3 regions of the Enterobacter sp. SCRI0065 genome follow, and region 3 is predicted to be linked to each of the others. Evidence: predicted binding sites of a transcription regulator. Region 3 holds the regulator's gene; each other region holds the start of a gene.
The links. The regulator LexA, encoded in region 3, represses DNA repair genes until DNA is damaged. The targets are predictions, from matches to a motif close to TNCTGTATGTACATACAGNA.
Positions count from the first base shown of each region.

Region 1: the regulator LexA is predicted to act here: its motif matches at 2,346-2,365, upstream of umuD (translesion error-prone DNA polymerase V autoproteolytic subunit).
Region 2: the regulator LexA is predicted to act here: its motif matches at 1,928-1,947, upstream of rmuC (DNA recombination protein RmuC).

Region 1 covers NZ_JCBAJB010000018.1:11,772-16,882, forward strand. The annotation lists gene AC6EMZ_RS22755 (hypothetical protein) at 1-169, shown strand, start outside; gene AC6EMZ_RS22760 (H-NS family histone-like protein) at 182-604, shown strand; gene umuC (translesion error-prone DNA polymerase V subunit UmuC) at 646-1,908, opposite strand; gene umuD (translesion error-prone DNA polymerase V autoproteolytic subunit) at 1,895-2,332, opposite strand; gene AC6EMZ_RS22775 (hypothetical protein) at 2,560-3,171, opposite strand; gene AC6EMZ_RS22780 (hypothetical protein) at 3,354-3,764, opposite strand; gene AC6EMZ_RS22785 (thermonuclease family protein) at 3,857-4,336, shown strand; gene AC6EMZ_RS22790 (hypothetical protein) at 4,399-4,533, shown strand; gene AC6EMZ_RS22795 (hypothetical protein) at 4,590-4,907, opposite strand.
Region 2 covers NZ_JCBAJB010000012.1:15,850-20,960, forward strand. The annotation lists gene ubiE (bifunctional demethylmenaquinone methyltransferase/2-methoxy-6-polyprenyl-1,4-benzoquinol methylase UbiE) at 1-360, opposite strand, end outside; gene rmuC (DNA recombination protein RmuC) at 427-1,884, opposite strand; gene udp (uridine phosphorylase) at 2,023-2,784, opposite strand; gene AC6EMZ_RS21125 (dienelactone hydrolase family protein) at 3,033-3,848, shown strand; gene metE (5-methyltetrahydropteroyltriglutamate--homocysteine S-methyltransferase) at 3,897-5,111, opposite strand, start outside.
Region 3 covers NZ_JCBAJB010000006.1:33,785-38,895, reverse strand. The annotation lists gene AC6EMZ_RS16105 (cupin domain-containing protein) at 1-280, opposite strand, end outside; gene zur (zinc uptake transcriptional repressor Zur) at 396-911, shown strand; gene AC6EMZ_RS16095 (CsbD family protein) at 995-1,204, opposite strand; gene dinF (MATE family efflux transporter DinF) at 1,350-2,669, opposite strand; gene lexA (transcriptional repressor LexA) at 2,735-3,343, opposite strand; gene AC6EMZ_RS16080 (diacylglycerol kinase) at 3,453-3,821, opposite strand; gene plsB (glycerol-3-phosphate 1-O-acyltransferase PlsB) at 3,976-5,111, shown strand, end outside.

The DNA of each region.
Region 1 (5,111 bases), on a different contig from region 3:
GGAACCGTACAGCTTGATTGTTAACGTGGACGAGGATGCGCTGAAACGTGGATTTATCTGGTACAGCCCGGAGAAAGGCAAAGCGTTTCGTATGGAAGATTTGAACTATTTTGTTCTCGACCAGGACACTTATATTCCCTTCAGCCTCACCGGTAGCAACAAACTATAAGCGACCACGACAATGAATAAAAAAACGCCTCTTACCGTGAACGCTGTTACTGAATACCTGTCAAGCATTACGCGTCGAACCGCTGTGTTTAAAAAGATGGATTTGCGCCTATTGGGTATCGTGAGGGCGGATCTTAATCGCATCATAGAAATGCGCGAAGACCTGCTGGAGGAAGAAAGGCTCAGACAGAAGGAAAAGCAGGAGAAAATCCGCGAACACCTTTCTTCGCTACGACAAGATGGTATTGAACCTGATGAACTACTCGATAATACTCGACCTAGAAAGCGCCCTTCGATTGGTCAGATGCGAACCTTCCGTATTCATGGAAAGCTCGTTCATTACAAAGGAGTGGGTGTCTACCCTCGAACGCTACGAGAGATTATAGAGAGTGAAGGTGAAGAAGCCCTGAAAAGGTATGAAATTTCAGGGGAGTAGCCCTTCAGAACTTTTTTTCAACTCACCTCCGGGCGGGTTTCTTATTTTATCCAGGCGATAGGAATATCCTTCCAGCGTGTCGTATAACAGGGCGACAGCCACTGCTGTTTCCCTTTATAAATTCGATGAATTCCTTCACCGGCCATAAAGATAGTGCCACGTCCTGCCTTGTTCAACTTGTCAATGGTCTGCATTAAGGCCTGGCTGTTTATTCCTGGCTGATTATTGCTAAACAGGTCCAGTTGTTCGCGGCCATCCCCAATTTCACTAAGCATAACTCCGGCTTTAGCATAATGAACACCTGGCTTCCAAATTCGATGAAGTGCTGTTTGAGCGGCCCGGATTAAATCCCGTGAGTCCTGTGTGACAGGGAGAGCTTCGAGTGCAACAGTTGAAAAATAGGGTTCAGTTTGGCTGTGACGGCTGTTTTGTATGAATACGGTAATAGCCCCTGCAAAACTGCGATCTCGGCGCAGTTTCTCTGCTGCCTGGCAACTGAAAGCGCATATGGCCTGCCGTACATCTTCCAGGTCGGTTGTGCGTTGACCAAATGAGCGGGATACAATTATCTGCTTTCGTGAAGGCGGGTTAGTATCAAGTCCAAAGCAGGGTTCGCCGCGCAGCTCCCGCACGGTGCGTTCAACAACCACTCCCATCAACTTACGAACAAGACGTGTATCCATTCTGGCTAATTCTAGGGCGGTGAGAATACCCATATCATTGAGGCGTTTTGCAAGTTTGCTGCCGATCCCCCATACATCCCGGACAGGAATTAGCGCCAATAGCCGGTCACGTCTGGCGGGATGGCTTATGACGACTACACCTTGCGTCTGAGGATATTTTTTGGCGGCCCAGGTTGCGGCTTTGCAAAGTGTTTTGGTTTCCGCAATGCCAATACCGCATTTTAATGAAGTATGTCGATATACCTTTTCTCGCAGCTCCCGACCAAAATCATCGAAGCTGATAAGCTTGTCCATTCCGTGCAGGGAAGCAAAAACCTCATCACAACTATAGATTTCGTGGCGGGGTACACTCTCGCCAATTGTAGTGTGAAAACGTGCAGAAAAATCGCCATAAAGTACGAAATTTGATGAAAATACCCTTACGTCGTTATCGCGAATCAATTGCTGGATCTCAAATAAGGGCTGCCCACGTTTAAGGCCTAGCGTCTTCGCTTCGGTATTTAGGGCGGCTATAGCACCATCGTTATTTGTCGTGACTATGACCGGTTTACCGATAAGACCCGGCTCCATTGCTGTCTGGCAACTTACATAAAATGCGTTGGCATCACTATGCAGAAACATGCAGATAGTCCCGGATGGTAAAAGTCACTACACCAAAAATATCCAGTAATTCCGGCTCTACTTCTATGACAGGAAAGTCTGGATTCATAGGGATTAATGCGGGAATAGGACGAAGCTGTAATTTTTTAACGGTGAATTCGCCATCAACTCGGGCAATGACGATTGCACCATGTACCGGCTGAATTGAGCAATCTACAACCAGCAAATCTCGTGGTGCTATACCGGCATCAATCATAGAAAGCCCGTCGCACCTAATGAAGAAGGTACTGGCAGGACGTTTAACACAGTAGGTATGCAAATCCAGAGGCTGGTCTTCTATCCCTTCAGATGGGAGAGGAAAGCCACATGGTATCAAATCACCAAAGAAAGGCTGTGTGCGTGAGACTCGATAAATGTCAGGTGGTATCAGTGAAATGGTTTTCATACATGCAACTCTATACTGTGTTTTTATACAGTATTATTTACATGTGCGAAGATTTCAAGAGACAGATGCGAGGAAAAAGCTACCTTTATGATTCAAGTGTAAAAAAGAGAGGGATGCCTCCAATAACAAACCACCCCAATGACACCCCTCCCTCTCGTAGTGTAACGACGACACTGACGTTACGCCAAATGTGGTTAAGCTTTTTGCGCATGCGCAAATTTGGTTCCCTATGTCGTCATGATAGAACCAACTGGGATCTGCCCCCTTACTCTGTCTTCGATAATGAATTTGGCTAACTTAATGTTCAGGCTAACCATATTAGCTTTAAGACTTTTCAACATGCCTGTATGGCTCCTGACAAGATATGGCTCAAGCATTCCTTTATAACCTCCTGATGTAATGACAGTTAGCTGTGCAAGAGGATTAATCAGAGAGGGTATGCCTAATTTGATATCACGTTCAACAGCTGCAACGTAGACCGGTGATCCAGAAACAACGTAATTATCGCCGGGATGTGTTTTCATGAGCTGGGCTATCGAACTGGACCGACGCACCCGTTGATTTGCTTCAGCCAGGATTTCCCACCAGGAAGAAGGTGCAAAAGGCAATTGGTTAAAGGTCGCTTCATACGGAATTGCCTTTTCGGAACTATGAAGTAAACCCATACCAGCTGATATAACCCATAGGTCCAGGTTAGTTGTCGTTTTTAGAATTTCTTTAGCGCATGACCAGTGTGACCCTCGATAGAGGTCAATAACAGATATTGCGCCTTCAGGGGAGTAATTTCTAAGTTTTTTCAGCCATGCCTCAATGAGTAATTCCGGCGTTGAATTCGGCACAATCTCCAGTACCGGTGAGGTAGATGTGAAATGGTTCTTTCCTTTTGCGCAAGAAGTCAATAAATGAGTCCGGGGTTGGATGTGCAAGATTAGTACCTTAATATTCTAACCGGATATCGGGGTAAGTCCCCAATACTCGTAGCTTCAATGTTCTGCGTTGCTTAAGACGTTCGCCACGTCCATCACTGCTGGGCGGCCCTACGTAAAGATGCAGCAGAAAACAAGCAAAGGGCTAATCCATAAACAGATGCTAGGGCAATAATTAGATATTGCGCAGACATGGCGGGGATATTCTGCATGATCGCGCTTCCTGCCATAAACATTACCCCCAGACACATAGCAGTAGCAGCGCTTAACTTAAAATCTGACTCACTGTGTTTACGGATCGCATTTTTGAAAAAGCGAATTGACTGTATCCATAAACAGATAGCAGTAATGAAACTCATCCAAAGTAAAGGTGTGATGAATTCATAGATGGTGAAAGATTCACCTGCCCTGCTAAGCAGGAGGTAAAAAAAGAAAATTAACAAAATAACGCCAATAAATTCTGCTTTAAAACCGCTATTAAAGAATTTACTTACAGACTTCAACATAACGTTCTTCCTCAATTTTTATTAATGCTCTTGACTTGATATTAATATGTATCATGATAGTAACACTTATCTGTTATCTTTACAGGAGAAAAATGAATTACGCGCTAACGGTACTGCCACTGATAATGCTAAGCATTCCCGTGGGAGCAATGGCTGATATCACAGGTAAAATTGTCCGAGTGCTGGATGGTGACACTGTTGAAATACTGACTGAAAATGGATCAGCTCGCGTCAGGCTTAACGGTATCGATGCTCCTGAAAAGGCACAACCGTTTGGACAGCGGTCTAAACAAGCTCTGACGGAAATGGTGGCAGGGCATAAAGTGCTTGCGGTTGGAGACAAGCGAGACATGTATGGGCGAATACTTGCAACCGTAATGCTCGATGGCCGTGATGTGAATCAGATGCAGGTAAAAGCTGGATTGGCTTGGGTGTACCGATACAAAGGTAATGCGACCGTACCGGGTTATCTGCGGGACGAGCAGGAAGCAAGGATTGAAAAGAGGGGGTTATGGGCAGAAAAACAACCGGTTGAGCCATCCATATGGCGAAAACAATATAAATTGCCTTGATTCGAAATAAGAGACTAACAAAGGGTATTTTGCAGAGAAATGATTAAACAGGAGTTCTTATTATGGATTTTGTATCGATTCTTTTTGCCACCCTGGCGGTATTCTCTACTATGGTTGCTTTGCTAACCACGGGCATTTGCAGCGTTCTGGCCTTGTTATTAGGATGCTTTTCAAGCGGCGTATTGTTGTTTTACTGATTAGACGTAGTGAAATAAGACTACTTTTAGCCGGGCTTTCGCCCGGCAAAAGTGACTCAGCTTTCAAACACTGTGTCTGAGGTCCCGCTAACTGTGCTGGAACCTGATTCAACAGCATTCATGGCTGCATCAAACTGCTGCTTAGGAACCAGAACAATCGGAGCCTGGTTCACGGTGGCCCGCACATGTGTATAACCCGCAATCTGGTCACTGGTTACACGAATATCGCTGTTCTTTTTCTGAGCAGCGCTGTTGATAATGGAAGCGATCGCATCCGGGGGGATTTGTGCATCGATCATATCATGCAACCTGGCGGTGTTAACGCTATACAAATTGTTCTGTATGAAATCGCCTGCAACTTCTTTAAAGCCCATAACTACCTCCTGAGGGATTGACTGAAGAACTATCATTAACCGAGCGTTCCCAGCATCTGACAGGTGATGCACTATATGTAGGGTTTGTTGTTCGGCATATTGCTATATATAGCGTATCTGGCGTCGTATGCAACCACATTTTCAAAGAGCGTTATCTGAAATTGTCACATTGTTAGATAGGTTTGTTCATGTAGGGAGCTATCA
Region 2 (5,111 bases), on a different contig from region 3:
AACGTACTCAACGTTACCGACCACACCAATGTTGCGCAGCTTTTCGCGCCCCATCTTCAGCATCGAATCGTTGATATCCGCCAGCACTACGCGCCCTGTCTCACCGACCATACGGGAGAATTTCGCGGTTAAATCACCGGTTCCACCTGCCAGATCTAATACCGTTTGACCACGACGAACGCCGCTACAGTCGATAGTGAAGCGCTTCCACAAGCGATGAATTCCGAATGACATCAGGTCATTCATAACATCGTACTTTGCCGCCACGGAATGAAATACGTGAGCGACCATGTCAGCTTTCTGCGCCTTGGCGACAGTCTGAAAGCCAAAGTGCGTAGTATCTTGTGAATCCTCAACCATCTCAGTGCCTGCTAATCAGTCAAATGTTCGTGAAGTGTAACAGATTGGGCGCGTTTGCCCTACGATTCAACCGCCCTGAAAGAATCGGTTTGCCTGCGTTTCGTCGGAGGTTTGTCTGGCTAAATCGTTGTCTGTACTGTGGGTATTTTGTTCATCTACGCCATCACGCAGACGATACTCTTCATCCTGAGCGGTAGCCTGTTCGGCTAATTCCGGATTAATCTCGCGTTTTACCTCAACGCCCAGGCTGCGAAACGCCTCGGCTTGCGACAGCAGATTGCCACGCCCGGAAGAGAGCTTTTTCATCGCCTGACGATAGTTATCCTGAGCACGATCCAGGCTTTGCCCGACCGAGGTCATATCGTCTACAAACAGGCGCATTTTGTCGTACAGTTTGCTGGCGCGATCGGCAATTTGCTGGGCATTACGGCTTTGATGCTCGTAGCGCCACAGGTTAGCGATGGTGCGCAACGCCACCAGCAGCGTGGTCGGGCTCACCAGCATAATGTTATTTTTGAGAGCTTCAGTAATTAGTTCAGGCTGCCTGTCGAGCGCTAGCAAAAAGGCCGGCTCGACGGGGATAAACATCAGCACATAGTCCAGCGAGCGCAGCCCCGGTAATTGCTGATAATCTTTTCTGCCCAGCAGACGAATATGGTTACGCACCGAGGCAATATGCTCCTGAAGTGCGGATTCACGAGTGAAGTCATCTTCGGCGTTGAAGTAACGCTCGTAGGCCACCAGCGTCATTTTGGCGTCGATCACCACGTCTTTGCCTTGCGGCAGGCGCACGATCACATCTGGCTGCATCCGCGAACGGGTTTCGGTTTCGATGCTGACCTGCGTCTCATATTCGTAGCCTTCACGCAGACCAGACGCTTCCAGCACGCGGGTTAACACCACTTCACCCCAGTTGCCCTGGGTTTTGTTATCGCCCTTAAGCGCACGCGTCAGGTTGACGGCTTCCTGCGTCATCTGCGCATTCAACTGTTGAAGATTGCGGATTTCATGCGCCAGGGTGTGGCGTTCACGCGCTTCCTGCCCAAAGCTGTCCTGTACCTGGCGACGAAAACCGTCCAGCTGTTCACGCAGCGGCGTCAGTAATCCGTTCAAGCTCTGGCGATTTTGTTCGTCAACGCGGCGATTGCTCTGCTCGAAGATGCGGTTAGCAAGGTTTTCGAACTGTTCACTAAGACGCTGTTCGCTGTTGATCATCTGGCGGATTTTGTCTTCCGCATGCAGCTGGGTGGATTCCAGGCGGGTGGTGACTTCGCGAAGATCGGCTTCTAACGAGGTATTAATATCGCGCAGATTGCGGAGTTCGTTGTTGAGGAGTTCACATTCTTCACGCCAGTGTCCACTCTGGGTAAGCTGCTGTTTTGCAGCGCTTAGCTCCGCCACCATTTCTTCGCGATCGGCTAATTGATCCGCTTTATGTTGCGCATGCTGGTAGCTGGACATCAGCCAGCCCACACCCGCGCCCACTAGCGCAATCACTGCATAAATGATGATTGAGATATCCACAACGCCTCCTGCATCAAACCATTACCCGCACAAAATAGAATTGTGCTGTATAAACGTCCAGTTTGAAAGGGATTTCCTGCGAGGCACTACGCAAAAAGAAAAGGCCGAACGCGTCGGCCTTGTTTCGAAAAGAAGGGATTAGATCAGGCGGCGAGCCGCTTCAACCACGATTGTCACCGCGTGGCTTTCGGTCTTCTTCATGGTCTCTGCGTTCGGGATCTCTTGCTGAGTACGGTTCACGATAACGCCCGCAACCATACCGGCACGCAGACCCTGGCTTGCGCACATGGTCAGCAGCGTTGCAGATTCCATTTCGTAGTTCATCACGCCCATGGACTGCCATTCTTCCATTGAACCTTTAAAGCGATTCACAACACGGCCTGAGAAGGTGTCGTAACGTTCCTGGCCTGGGTAGAAGGTGTCCGAAGAAGCGGTGACGCCAATGTGGGTCGTCGCACCCACGGATTTCGCGGCTTCGACCAGCGCGGTGGTACATTCAAAGTCAGCGACAGCCGGGAATTCCATCGGCGCAAAGTGCAGGCTTGCACCATCGAGACGGACAGATGCGGTCGTAACCAGCACGTCGCCCACATTGATGTGTGGCTGAATAGCTCCGGTGGTGCCAATACGCAGGAAGGTACGAATGCCCAGTTGAGCCAGTTCTTCCACCGCGATAGAGGTAGACGGGCCGCCAATACCGGTTGAACACACAATGACCGCTTTACCATCAAGCTCAGCGCGCCAGGTGGTGAATTCACGATGAGATGCCAGCTTAACCGGCTTATCCATCAGCGCGGCGATCTTTTCCACACGCTCAGGATCGCCCGGGACGATAGCCAGCGTAGCCCCTTGTAAATCGTTTTTAGTGAGGCCGAGATGAAAAACATCAGACTTAGACATAGGTGACTCCTCTGTGGGTGGGTTGTCAGCAGAAGTAAAACGGTACTTTACAGAAGCACCGAGGTAAATTTCGTGACAGACCTCACCACGAATAAAAATGATTGCAGTTAATTACCATAAAATAGTGATCATCATCACACTAACAAGTTATATCTTTTACTGCTGCACAAAAGATAGCCCGTTTCGGGCACTGTGAATTGTTAACTTGAGGTCTATATTTATTTGCACCAACGGGTACGGAGAATACCATGACTCAAAAAACGAATTTTGCACCTGCCGCCGCCCCTCTCGCGTCGACTATCGTTTCAACGTCCGAAGACGCTATCACGTCAGGCGAAACCTCAATTCCCTCTCAGGGTGAGAACATGCCCGCTTATCACGCTCGCCCAAAGGATGTGGACGGTCCACTGCCGATCGTGATTGTGGTTCAGGAAATTTTTGGCGTACACGAACATATCCGTGACGTGTGCCGTCGTCTGGCGCTTGAAGGTTACCTGGCCGTCGCGCCGGAGCTTTACTTCCGTCAGGGCGATCCCAATGAATACAGCGATATTCCGACGTTGTTCAGTAATCTGGTCAGTAAGGTACCGGATGCGCAAGTGTTGGCCGACCTCGATCACGTCGCCAGTTGGGCCGCACGTAACGGCGGCGATCCGCATCGTTTATTGGTCACCGGGTTCTGCTGGGGCGGGCGCATCAGTTGGCTCTACGCCGCGCATAATCCGCAAATTAAGGCCGCAGTGGCCTGGTACGGCAAGCTGGTCGGTGAAAAAACGCTGAATTCACCTAAGCATCCGGTTGATATCGCGGTCGATCTTAATGCGCCCGTGCTCGGTCTTTATGGCGGTCAAGATACTGGGATTTCGCTGGAAAGCGTGGAGACTATGCGTCAGGCGCTGCGTGCCGCGAATGCAAAGGCGGAAATTGTGGTTTATCCCGATGCCGGACACGCATTCAATGCCGATTATCGCCCGAGCTACCACGAGGAATCCGCCAAAGACGGCTGGCAGAGGATGCTGGCCTGGTTTGCACAGTATGGCAGTAAGAAATCCGCAGGGAATTAATCGAAGGCCGGGCAAGCGATAGCGCCGCCCGGCAATCGTGTGTGATGACTAAGCCTGACGCAGATTCTGCGCGGCTTTCACCATGTTTGCCAACGCGGCGCGAGTCTCAGGCCAGCCGCGGGTTTTAAGGCCACAGTCCGGGTTCACCCACAGGCGTTCTGCCGGGATGCGCTGAGCGGCTTTCGCCAGAAGCGCTTCAATCCATTCCACGCTCGGAACGTTCGGGGAGTGAATGTCGTACACGCCCGGACCGATTTCGTTCGGATAGTCGAACTCTTCAAACGACTCCAGCAGCTCCATGTCTGAACGCGAGGTCTCGATGGTGATGACGTCCGCATCCAGCGCCGCAATCGAATCCATGATGTCGTTAAATTCGCAGTAACACATGTGGGTATGAATCTGGGTGTCGTTCTTTGCTACTGCGGCGTTGATGCGGAAGGCCTCTACGCCCCACTGCAAGTAAGCATCCCAGTCGCTTCGACGCAGCGGCAGGCCTTCGCGCAGGGCCGGTTCGTCAATCTGGATAATGCCGATGCCTGCGGCTTCCAGATCTGCCACTTCGTCCCGCAACGCCAGCGCAATTTGCTTTGCAATGGTTTCGCGAGTCACGTCTTCACGCGGGAAGGACCAGCACAAAATCGTCACCGGGCCGGTCAGCATGCCTTTAACCGGTTTGTCGGTCAGAGACTGTGCGTACTTCGCCCACTCCACGGTGATCGCTTCCGGGCGGCTAACGTCGCCAATTACTACCGGCGGTTTCACGCAGCGGGAACCGTAGCTCTGTACCCAGCCGTTCTGGGTAAAGACGAAACCGTCTAAGTGCTCACCAAAATATTCCACCATGTCATTACGTTCGGCTTCACCGTGGACCAGCACGTCCAGACCTAAGCGCTCCTGCTCAACAATCGCCTGCTTGATGTGCTCGGCGATGCCAGTGCGATAGTTGTTGGCATCAAGGTTGCCCTTTTTGAAGTCCAGACGCAGGCCGCGAATTTCGGTGGTCTGCGGGAAAGAACCGATCGTGGTCGTCGGCCATGCTGGCAGATTAAAGCGAGCGCGCTGCGCTTCGGCACGCACTTCATAGGCATTTTCACGCTGGCTGTCTTTCGCAGTAATGCCCGCCAGACGTTTTTCCACCGCTGCATTGTGTACGCGAGTCGAATGACGACGCGCCTGAATCGGGGTGCTCCATTCAATCAACTTTTCCGTATCGCCACTGTTCAGGGCATCACGCAGCAGGGCCAGCTCTTCACATTTTTGCAA
Region 3 (5,111 bases):
CCACGCTATCGCCCGGTTCAAGCTTCCACAAATAACCGTTGATCCACGCTTCTGGATGGCCTTCAAGCACGTAGATAAATTCTTCTTCATCGCTTTCTGCATGCGGGTAGGAGGTACGACGGCCTGGCGGCAAGCGCTCATGATGAATACCAAGCCGGCCAAGCCCTAGTCTTCTGGCCAGCGGCGCGCCAATAGAAAAAAGTTCGTCGCTGTCGGGATAAGTGGAATCATCAGCGCCTTCAATATCGCGCCAGTGTCGAATACAGTCGGGTCTTTTCATGGTTTGTGTCCAGAGTGGCAATGCGTCAGGTATAGCACAGGGTGCGGGATCTCGGCGTTTTTAACAGAACATGATAAAGTGAAGGCTTCAAACCTAAACATATCCGAGGTGCTAAATGGATGAGACCACAATGCCGGAGCTGTTAGCGCAAGCTGAGAAGCTTTGCGCGCAACGCAATGTGCGCCTGACTCCGCAGCGCCTGGAAGTATTGCGTCTGATGAGTCTGCAAAAAGGGGCGATAAGCGCCTACGATCTTCTCGATCTGCTGCGTGAAAGCGAGCCGCAGGCTAAGCCACCTACCGTTTATCGGGCGTTAGATTTTCTGCTAGAGCAAGGCTTTGTGCATAAAGTTGAATCGACCAATAGTTACGTGCTGTGTCATTTGTTCGATCAGCCCACACACACCTCGGCGATGTTTATTTGCGATCGTTGTGGAGCGGTGAAAGAGAAAGGTGCAGAAGGCGTTGAGGATATCATGCATTCCTTAGCGGCAAAGATGGGCTTTGCGCTACGCCACAATGTGATTGAAGCGCACGGATTATGTTCCGCCTGTGTGGAAGTGGAAGCGTGTCGCCATCAGGATGCCTGCCAGCATGACCATTCAGTGCATGTGAAGAAAAAACCGCGCTGAAAATAAAAGTGGGCGGCTAATAGCCGCCCCCAGGGATTGTACGTCCATGTACTTTCGGGTAGAAAAGGTCGGTAAGTGTTCGATTACCAGCGATAATCGTTACGTTTTTCCCAATCACCGACTTCTTTCTCAGCCTGATCTTTCTGGTAGCCATAACGTTCCTGGATTTTACCCACCAGCTGATCGCGCTTACCTTCGATGATCGTCATGTCATCATCAGTCAGCTTACCCCACTGTTCTTTCGCTTTACCTTTGAACTGTTTCCAGTTACCACCGAGTTCGTCTTTATTCATAATCAAATCCTCATCGTTCGGGTATCACGTCAATTTGTATCGTCCGTAACGTTCATTTCCTGCTGGACTTGATAATAATTGTAGATGAGGATGCGGCACACGTTTCGTTATTCAGAATCTTTAACCATTTCCCCCAACGAAGCCGCTAGGCAAACCAGGTTTGATTGCGCCAGTGACGACGCCAGATCAGCGCAAGCGACAGCCCACGCAGAGCAAGAAAAACGGCAAGCGCCAGCCACAACCCGTGATTACCAAACCAGGGTACGGTAAACAGCGTGAGCCCAAAACCACCCGCCGCCACTGCCATGCTGTTGCGCATTTCGGCTCCTCGGGTTGCACCGATAAACATGCCATCCAGCAAATAGCACCAGACACCGACCACCGGAAGTACAACCTGCCAGATGATGTAGTGGCCTGCCAGCTCACGCAGTTCAGACATCGAGGTCAGTAACGCCACAATCTGACTGCCAAAAAGCGCATAGATCAGAGCAAAAACCAGCGCCACCAGGCCAGATTGCCGACACGCTGCGCGCCAGACCTCCTGCAATTGTCCCGTCTGTTTTGCGCCGTATGCCTGCCCAGAATGGGCCTCAACGGCATAAGCAAAACCGTCAAGCGCATAGGCGGTAAAGGTCAACAACGTCATCAATACGGCATTGACGGCGACGATCTCCGGGCCAAGCCGCGCGCCCAGTACCGTCAAGGCACCGAAACAGAGCTGAAGAAGTAAAGAGCGAAGCATAATATCGCGATTAAGTGCCAGCAGTTTTCGGACGTTCCCACGCCATGCTGTTTTCAACATCGCCAGGGAGATTCCGCGCATCGCCAGCACGCGCTTGACCATCCATAAGCCGATGAAAAACGTGGCGTATTCTGCAACGACCGTTGCCAGCGCGGCGCCCTGCACGTTCATGTGCAGCCCCATCACCAGCCACAGATCCAGAACAATATTGAGGACGTTCCCCACGACCAGCAGGATCACAGGAGCACGTGCATACTGCACACCCAACAGCCAGCCGAGCAGGACCAGATTAGCCAGTGAGGCGGGAGCGCTAATCCAGCGAATATCCAGAAAGCGACGAGCCTGTTCCAGTACTGCTTCATTGCCACCAACGATATGCAGTGCCAGGTCGATCAGCGGCGTTCGCAGCAGAACAATGAGCAATCCGGCACCAAGTGCAAGAATAAGAGGTTGAATAAGCGCTCGCGCCAGGCGCACGGGATCTTTCGCGCCGAACGCCTGAGCGGTCAACCCTGTGGTGCTCATCCGTAAAAAGAGTAACAGCATAAAGAGGAAGCTGGTCGCCGTTGCGCCAATCGCCACGCCACCCAGATAGACTGGCGAGTCCAGATGACCAATGACGGCCGTGTCGACCAATCCCAGTAAAGGAACCGTGATATTCGAAAAGATCATTGGCAGCGCGAGACGCCATAATGCCTTGTCTGAGATTGTCAGCAGAGACATGAGAGAGTACCGGAGCAGGAAAAAGAGAGTCAGGCTACGGGAGACCGTAGCCTGTCAGGAAGAGATTACAGCCATTCACCGTTGCGGATGACACCTACCGCTAAACCTTCAATGGAGAAGGTCTGTTCGCGCAGGTCAACCACAATGGGGGAAAACTCGTTGTTTTCAGGTAGCAGTTGCACCGTATTACCCTGTTTTTTAAGGCGTTTTACGGTCACTTCATCATCGATACGTGCGACGACAACCTGGCCGTTGCGTACATCCTGAGTTTTGTGAACCGCCAGCAAATCGCCATCCAGAATGCCAATATCTTTCATGGACATACCGCTAACGCGCAGTAAAAAGTCTGCACTCGGTTTGAACATGGCAGGATCGACCTGATAATGACCTTCGATGTGCTGCTGCGCCAGCAGTGGCTCGCCAGCCGCAACGCGACCCACGAGAGGGATCCCCGTTTCTTCTTCCACCAGCAGGCGAATGCCGCGTGACGCGCCAGATACAATCTCAAGAACGCCCTTACGAGCCAACGCTTTGAGATGCTCTTCAGCGGCGTTTGGAGAACGGAAACCCAGACGCTGCGCGATTTCCGCTCGCGTAGGTGGCATTCCCGTCTGGCTGATGTGATCCCTGATAAGATCAAACACCTCTTGCTGTCTGGCCGTTAACGCTTTCATTCCGCCCCCTGGGTGTATATACAGTTATGCTGTGAGTATATACAGTCAAAGGTGAATTTGGAACCAAAAACTGCACAAAAAACCAGAGACTTATTCGATTCCTGAAGGCTTATCGTAAATGCGACCAAAGTAACGTGCCCCAGGTAATGGCAGCGGTGATAATCGCCAACAGTACCGCAGCCGACCCCATGTCTTTGGCACGCCCCGAGAGTTCATGGAAATCAGAACCGATACGATCTACCACCGCTTCGATAGCACTGTTGAGAATTTCCACTATCATCACCAAAAGAACCGAACCAATGAGAAGTACGCGGGTTACAGCATCAACATCAAGGAAACAAGCGATAATGACCGCGATGATAGCGGCTACGCCCTCCTGACGAAATGCAGCCTCATTGATCCAGGCAGCGCGGAAACCTTTCCACGAATAACCAGCAGCTTTGATGATACGGGTAAACCCAGTGGTATTATTGGCCATTAAAAGAACCTTTTTTTAGATTTAGCGTCAGTAACTATAGCTGTAGCGCGTTTCGCAACAGCCTGAAGTATGACGGGTAACAACAGAAATTTTGCGCGCTTTCTGTTATCCTTGCGCCGCAATTGCATTATTAACCAGAGGCTTTACATCGTTTATGTCCGGCTGGCCAAGAATCTACTACAAATTACTTAATTTACCATTAAGCGTCCTGGTAAAAAGTAAGTCTATCCCGGCGGAACCTGCGCTGGAATTAGGGCTCGATACCTCGCGCCCTATTATGTACGTTTTGCCTTATAACTCGAAGGCAGACTTACTGACGCTTCGCGCCCAATGTCTGGCGCACGACTTACCCGATCCGTTGGAACCGCTGGAGGTTGACGGTACTCTGCTGCCGCGCTACGTGTTTATCCACGGCGGCCCGCGCGTGTTTACCTATTACACGCCGAAGGAAGAGTCCATTAAGCTGTTCCACGACTACCTTGATCTGCACCGCAGTAACCCCAGCCTGGATGTCCAGATGGTGCCGGTGTCGGTGATGTTTGGTCGTCGTCCAGGGCGTCAAAAAGGCGAAGAAAACCCGCCGCTGCGTATGCTTAACGGTATACAAAAATTCTTTGCGGTGTCATGGCTTGGTCGCGATAGCTTCGTCCGATTCTCTCCGTCTGTTTCTCTGCGCCGTATGGCTGATGAGCACGGAACCGACAAGACTATCGCGCAAAAATTGGCCCGCGTCGCGCGTATGCACTTCGCTCGCCAGCGCCTGGCAGCCGTGGGACCACGCCTTCCTGCTCGTCAGGATCTGTTCAACAAACTGCTGGCATCCAAAGCGATTGCCCGCGCCGTTGAAGATGAAGCCCGTAGCAAGAAAATCTCTCACGAGAAGGCACAACAAAACGCTATCGCACTGATGGAAGAGATTGCAGCGAACTTCTCTTACGAGATGATCCGCTTATCCGATCGCATCCTGAGCTTTACGTGGAACCGGCTCTATCAAGGCATCAACGTGAACAATGCTGAGCGTGTTCGCCAGCTTGCGCACGATGGCCATGAAATTGTGTATGTGCCCTGCCACCGCAGCCACATGGACTATCTTCTGCTCTCGTACGTGCTGTATCACCAGGGGCTGGTCCCGCCGCATATTGCCGCCGGTATCAACCTGAACTTCTGGCCAGCAGGTCCGATCTTCCGCCGTCTGGGTGCGTTCTTTATTCGTCGTACCTTTAAAGGCAACAAGCTCTATTCCACCGTATTCCGCGAATATCTGGGCGAACTGTTCAGCCGTGGCTATTC